Regions from separate parts of the Hymenobacter algoricola genome, predicted to be linked through region 1. Evidence: riboswitches for the same ligand, from Rfam matches in the RefSeq annotation. Region 1 holds a riboswitch; the other holds the start of a gene.
What was found. A riboswitch is a leader RNA that binds a small molecule or an ion and turns the genes downstream of it on or off. The one in region 1 is predicted to bind cobalamin.
Positions count from the first base shown of each region.

Region 2: linked by a shared signal. The riboswitch ahead of ABD842_RS12595 (acyl-CoA thioesterase) and the one ahead of ABD842_RS16945 (TonB-dependent receptor) in region 1 are both predicted to bind cobalamin.

Region 1 covers NZ_BAABDH010000105.1:72,563-75,901, forward strand. Annotated here, with positions in the region: gene ABD842_RS16935 (class I SAM-dependent methyltransferase) at 1-802, shown strand, start outside; gene ABD842_RS16940 (DNA-3-methyladenine glycosylase) at 870-1,469, opposite strand; cobalamin riboswitch at 1,655-1,887, shown strand; gene ABD842_RS16945 (TonB-dependent receptor) at 2,042-3,339, shown strand, end outside.
Region 2 covers NZ_BAABDH010000041.1:32,034-35,372, reverse strand. Annotated here, with positions in the region: gene ABD842_RS12605 (MFS transporter) at 1-646, opposite strand, end outside; gene ABD842_RS12600 (hypothetical protein) at 895-1,227, shown strand; cobalamin riboswitch at 1,393-1,587, shown strand; gene ABD842_RS12595 (acyl-CoA thioesterase) at 1,772-2,161, shown strand; gene ABD842_RS12590 (NAD(P)/FAD-dependent oxidoreductase) at 2,362-3,339, shown strand, end outside.

The DNA.
Region 1 (3,339 bases):
GCTCGGCATCGGCAACGTGCACTGCCACGCCGGCGACGCCCTGCAGTTTCTGAAAAGCACCCCCGACACGTTTGACTGGATTTACCTGGACCCCGCCCGCCGCGACACGGCCGACCGTAAAATCTACCGGCTGCAGGACTGTGAGCCGGATGTGCTGCGCCTGCTGCCTTTGCTGCTGCACAAAGCCAACCGGGTGCTGCTCAAAACCTCGCCCATGCTCGATATTGAGCTGGCGCTGCAGGAACTCAAGCAGGTCCGCCGGCTGTGGGTGGTGGCCGTAGACAACGAATGCAAGGAAGTGCTGTACGAGCTGGGTCCCGAGCCGGCCGTGGATCCGGAGCGCTACACCGTCAACCTGCTCCGCAACGGGCAGCAGCAGGAGTTTCGGCTTAATAAAGCCCGCGAAACCCGGGCCGTAGCCCGCTACGCCGAGCCTCTGCCCCAGGGCTACCTCTACGAGCCCAACGTGGCCGTACTCAAGGCCGGCGGCTTTCGCAGCGTGGGCACCGCCTTCGAGCTGTTCAAGCTGCACCAGCACAGTCACCTGTATATGTCGGAAACGCTGCGCCCGGACTTTCCGGGGCGGATTTTCCGCATTCTGGCCGCCGAGAAATACGATAAGAAAACCCTGCGCGCCCACCTCGGGCCCGAAGCCCGGGCCCACGTCACGACCCGCAACTTCCCCGATACCGTAGCTGAATTCCGGCAGCACACCGGCATTCGCGAAGGCGGTGATATATATCTGTTTGCCACCACCGACCTGCGCGGCCGCCCGATTGTGGTGGTGTGCGAGAAAGTCTGATGCCCATTCCTTGCGCCGCATCAAGCGCCAGATAGGCGACACCTTTTCTCCCGGCAATGCCCGCTGCTTATTTAGCCGGACTAACCCAGGGACTGCCTTTTAGCCGGAAGCGCCAGGGCAAAGCGGCGTCGAGGCCGGCGTAGTCGATGCCAACGCGGGGACTGGCGACCAGCCGCTCGTCGGGCATCCGTTCTGCGTGATCTTCTATCCAGATCAGGTCCCCGCTGACATCGGTGCCGTAGTGCTTAGTGGTGATTCCCAAGGCTTGGGTGAGCAGGCCCGGGCCCGCAGTCAGGTTGCGGGCCGGTGCCGGCAGGCCGCGGCGCAGCAGCATTTCCGCCACGCCCTCGGTGGGCTCGAGGCCCCGGATCAGGACGGCATCGGCCTTGCCGGCTTCGTTGGTGATGATGTTGAACAGGGTGTAGCGGCCATAAATCAGGTAGCAGTAGGCGATGCCGCCGGCTTCGTACATCACCTTGGTCCGGTTGGTGAAGCGGCCCAGGTGGGAGTGGCAAGCCTGGTCGCCGATGTGGGCGTAGGCCTCCGTCTCGACGATGCGGCCGCCGGTGAGCACGCCGTCGATGCGGGTAAACAGGTATTTGCCGACTAGCTCGCGGGCAATCCGGACAACGTCGGGGCGCTGGTAAAAGGCGGTGGGGAGCTTCATTTGGTACTGGACGGTTTGTGCGGCCGGATAGCCGGCGGGGTACTCATGCAGGGCATTTGACGGGCCAAGGCCCGCTTATGTACGGAAAGCCCGGCTAAAAGCTTACCCCCGGCTGGCGGGCTGCGGGCGTTTTTTTTTAGCCGTACAACCCGGCAAACAGGCTGCATATCTGCCAGGCAACCCCTATCTTTGCTTTCGTTATAGGTGGCCGGACCCCAATTGGGGGGCGAGGCTGAAAAGGGAATCCGGTTTAATTCCGGAGCTGTCCCCGCAACTGTACGCTTCGAGTATTTGGTGGGCCCATCCCCCAGCCACTGTTTCTGAGAGGGAGTCGTTGCCAGCCGCAACGACGCCGGAGAAATGGGAAGGCGGCCCACCGGAAGCAAGCCAGGAGACCTGCCCATAACTTTTAGTGTTCAGCGCTTTCGGGAGAAAGGCGGAGAATGATGGCAGTGGCTGCTTTCGGGCGGCCGGATTTCCCTGTTTTCGGCCTCGGCTTCGCGGCAGTTGTCTTCGGACCAACCACCGGGAGGTTTTGAACTGAATTTTCCTAAACCGGAAATTTAGTTCGGATGATGTATACCCTTCAGTTTACGTGGCGCTCTGGCGGGCTCCTCCTCAGCGCGCTGCTGCTGAGCCTGGCCGGCCCGCCGGCCCGGGCCCAGACGATGCCCGCACCCCTGCCGGCCCAGCAATTGCCCGCCGTGCGGGTGCAGGGCGCGCCGCCCGGCCGCTTCGCCGTGGGCAGCCGCGTCACGACCCTGGATTCGGTGGCCCTGGCCCTGCACCGCAGCGGTACCCTGGCCGATGTGCTGGCCAGCCGCACCCCACTCTATATCAAGAACTACGGTCCCGGCCAGCTGTCTTCCATTTCCATCCGCGGCACTTCGGCCCGCCACGCGGCCGTGCTCTGGAATGGCTTCAACATCAACCTGCCTTCCCTCGGCGAAGCTGACTTTGCTTTGTTGCCGACCTCGGCCAACACCCAGGTGGCGGTGCAGAGCGGGCCGGCCGGCGGCACCTACGGCTCGGCGGCCGTGGGCGGCACCGTGCTGCTGTCGTCGCCGGTGCAGTGGAACGCGGGGGCGCACGTGGCGGGGCAGAGTGAGCTGGGCAGCTTCGGGTACCGGGCGCACAGTCTGGAGGGCCGCTTCAGCAGCGCGCGGCTGGCGGTGCGCACGGCAGCCTCCTGGCGCACGGCCCAAAACGACTTTCGCTACACCGTGCGCGAAGCCCGCGGGCTGGTGCAGCACCGCCAGGAAAACGCCGCCTTGCGCCAGTGGAGCCTGACCCAGGACCTGACCCTGCGTACCGGCCGCCACGCCGAGTGGAACGCCGCCGCCTGGCTCACCGACGCCGACCGGCAGATTCAGCCCTCCACGGGCTCGGCCAACACCCACGCCCAGGAGCGCGACAAAAGCCGCCGCCTGCTGGCCGGCTACCACCATACCACCGACCGGCACGAGTCAAGGGTGCGGGTGGCCTGGTTCGAGGATATTCTGAACTACCGCTCCGACGACGTGGCCAGCACTTCGCGCGTGCAGACCACCCAGGCCCAGGCCGAGCACACTTTCCACTTCCGGCCCAACGTCAGTCTGCGCGTGGGGGCCGAAGCCCAGCATTTCGCCGGCAAAGTCGACATCTACCAGGTGCAGGAAAACCGCTACGCCGGCTTCGCCCTGTTCCGGCTCGACCCGACCCCGAGGCTGCACCTCACGGCCAACCTGCGTCAGGCCGTGCTGCCCGGACGACGCGCGCCGCTGGCTCCTACTGCGGGCGCCGAGTGGCAGCTCTGGCAGACTCCGGCCCAGCAGCTGACCCTGAAAGGCAGCGCCTCGCGCAGCTACCGGGCCCCGACCCTGAACGAGCG
Region 2 (3,339 bases), on a different contig from region 1:
TTTCGGCCATGCTGCGCCGCAGGTACAGGGCCGAAACCGCGGCCGCCGCGCCAATCACGAACGGTACCCGCCAGCCCCAGGCGTACATCTGCCCGGGGCTGAGCACCCGCTGCAGGCCCAGCTGTACCAGCAAGGCCAGCAGCTGCCCGGCAATGAGCGTCACGTACTGGAAGCTGGAGTAGAAGCCCCGGTTTTTGGCGTCGGCCATTTCGCTGAGGTAGGTCGCCGAGGTGCCGTACTCGCCGCCCACGCTCAGCCCCTGGGCCAGCCGCGCCACCACCAGCAGGATGGGGGCCGCCACGCCGATGCGCTGGTACGAGGGCGTGAGGGCAATGAGCAGGGAACCCGCGCACATCAGCAGCACCGACAGCAGCAGGGCCGCCTTGCGCCCGTGCCGGTCGGCGTACACGCCCATCAGCCAGCCGCCCAGGGGCCGCATCAGAAAGCCCACGGCGAAGATGGCGGCCGTGTTGAGCAGCTGGGCCGTGAGGTTGCCCTTGGGGAAGAACGCGGGGGCAAAATACAGGGCAAAGGCCGAGTACACGTACCAGTCGTACCATTCCACCAGGTTGCCCACCGAGCCGCTGAAGATGGAGCGCAGCCGCGCGGCAGACGACAGATCGGGGACAGTACGGGAGGCGGGCATCGCGGGGGGCGGATAAAGACGAAAGAGGCCGGCTTCGGCCGAGGCGGGGCACTATAGGCAGTCGGCTGCCCCGGCGCGGGTTTAAACCAGCCGGCCGCAAACTACGTATTCGCTCAGCAGTCGGCCGATAGTGGCTGCCTCCGGTGGGGCCTTGGCCGCAAAACCGGCCGAAAACCGCCCGCCAAGCTGAACCAGTTAAACCATCTTTTCGGTTCAGTCCTCCACCATCGCCCTCTTCTCTTTCGATCATGGATCAGAAGCCCACCCCCGCCATCAACGCTCGTTTGGAACAATCCTTTAAAGAAGCCGACCTGGCGCGGGAAGACCTGGCGGACTCCATCGCCCGGTCGGTGGCCACCAACTGCGACCTGCTCCACCACGGCCTGGTCAGTGCCAAGGGGCTGGAGGTAACCACCGAAATGTACCGGGAGATGCTCGGCAAGCTGCTGCGCCACAGCTCGGGGGAAGTGCGGGCCCAGGTGCTGGCTTCGTTCAACCAGTCGATGGAGGCGTTCTGGCCCCGCAAAAACAGCCCCGGCCCTTCCCGGAGTGCCCCCGACCCGGCGGAGCTGGCAGAGTAGCCCCGCGCCCACCCAGCCGCCCCGCCCCGCGCCCACGCTTCCTTCGTTACGGATCAAGCCCCTTACCCGACCCGCGGCAAGGGGCTTTTGCATGGAACCCGGCCCGGGGCCCCGCCAGCCGCGCAAAACCGCTACCTTCGCCGCCGTTGTCCTTTGCTGGATTTTATTCATCAGACGACGGAAGGTGGGCGGGTAATTCCGCCCCGAACAGGGAACCGGGTGCAAATCCCGGACAGACGCGCTACTGTAAGTAACGACTTTGTTTTCCCCCACAGCAACCCATTGTCCCGCTTCCGGCGGGATGAGAAGGGCGGGGAAGATGTTACGAGTCAGGAGACCTGCCTTCCGTCTTATTGGTAAGGCTGCCTTCGCGAAATGAGGCCTTTATCGGGTGCTGGTGCACGGTTTCTGCCTTTTCCGGCCCGCGGCAGTGCGGCCGGGCCGGGCTCGTCGTGCGGCCGGACGATTCCCGTTATTGCTCAGTTCGCGGGGCTTTCCGAAATCCGGCAAGGGCGTATTGCTTCCCTTCCTTTTTCCGCCTCTCATGAGCCTCGACGAGAAAATTGCCCGCGCCGAAACCCGCATCTTCAAAGCCGTATTTCCCAACACCACCAACCACTACGACACGCTCTTCGGCGGCGCCACGCTGCACATGATGGATGAGGTGGCCTTCATCTGCGCCACCCGCTTCAGCCGCCTGAAGATGGTCACCGTCTCCTCCGACAAGGTCGACTTCACCCACCCCATACCCGGCGGCACGCTCGTCGAGCTGATCGGCAACGTGGTGCGCGTGGGCAACACCAGCCTGCAGGTGCGCGTGGATCTGTTCGTGGAGCAGATGTACTCCGAGGAGCGCACCAAGGCCGTAACCGGCCTGTTCACCTTCGTCGCCATCGACGCCGACAAGCGCCCGGTGAAGATTCTGGCGGAGTAGGAGAATGGCAGCGTAACAGGCACAACGTCAGGCTTGATCTGGCGTCTGCGCAGCCGAAGTATCTCGCGGGCTGACTTCTGGTTGGTACTCTAAGCCCCCTATCTTTTGGAGAAGGGGTTGGGGGGGAGATGCCGCCCGCCGTATCTTTGCCCTTTCCCCCATTCACTGCCCCGGTTTAAAGGCTCGAAACCTTTCGCCTTATGTCCAAGAGAGAAATTGAGGTGCTGCTGCCGCCCGAAGTAGCCTACGACGAGTTTGCCCGCTACCGCGCCCTGCTGGAAGCCACGGGCCTGGAGCCCGGCGAGGCCGACTTCGTGCACCTGCGCAAGCGCAGCATCGACGCCCGCGGCCGCCAGCCGCTGGTGCGCCTGCGGGCCGACATCTGGCTCAGCCGTCCCCCGGCCGATACGTTCGGACCCTGGTTTCAGTACCCCGACGTGAGCCGGGCCCGCCGCTCGGTGCTCATCGTGGGCGCGGGGCCGGCGGGGCTGTTTGCGGCGCTGCGCTGCATCGAGCTGGGCCTGAAACCCATTGTGCTGGAGCGCGGCAAGGACGTGCGCACCCGCCGCCGCGACCTGGCCGCCCTCAATAAGGAGCACGTGGTGAACCCGGATTCCAACTACTGCTTCGGCGAGGGCGGGGCGGGCACCTATTCCGACGGCAAGCTCTACACCCGGGCCACCAAGCGCGGCGACATTCAGCGCATCCTGCGCCTGCTGGTGCAGCACGGCGCCACCCCCGATATTCTCGTCGATGCCCACCCCCACATCGGCACCAACAAGCTGCCCTCCGTGGTGGCCGCCCTGCGGGAAAGTATTCTGGCGGCCGGCGGCGAAGTGCGCTTCGATACGCGGGTGGACGACCTGATTCTGGCGCAGAACCACCTGCGCGGGGTAGTCACGGCCCGTGGCGAGACCCTGGAAGCCGACGCCGTGATTCTGGCCACCGGCCACTCAGCCCGCGACATCTACGAGCTGCTGCACCGGCGCGGGGTGCGCATCGAGGCCAAGCCCTTCGCCCTGGGCGTGCGCGTGGAGCACCCCCAGCAGCTCATCGATCAGGCCCAGTACCGTTTGCAGGACCGCGGGCCGCTGCCGGCGGCTTCCTACGCGCTGGTGCACCAAACCCAGTGGCAGGGCCGGCAGCGGGGCGTATTTTCGTTCTGCATGTGTCCCGGC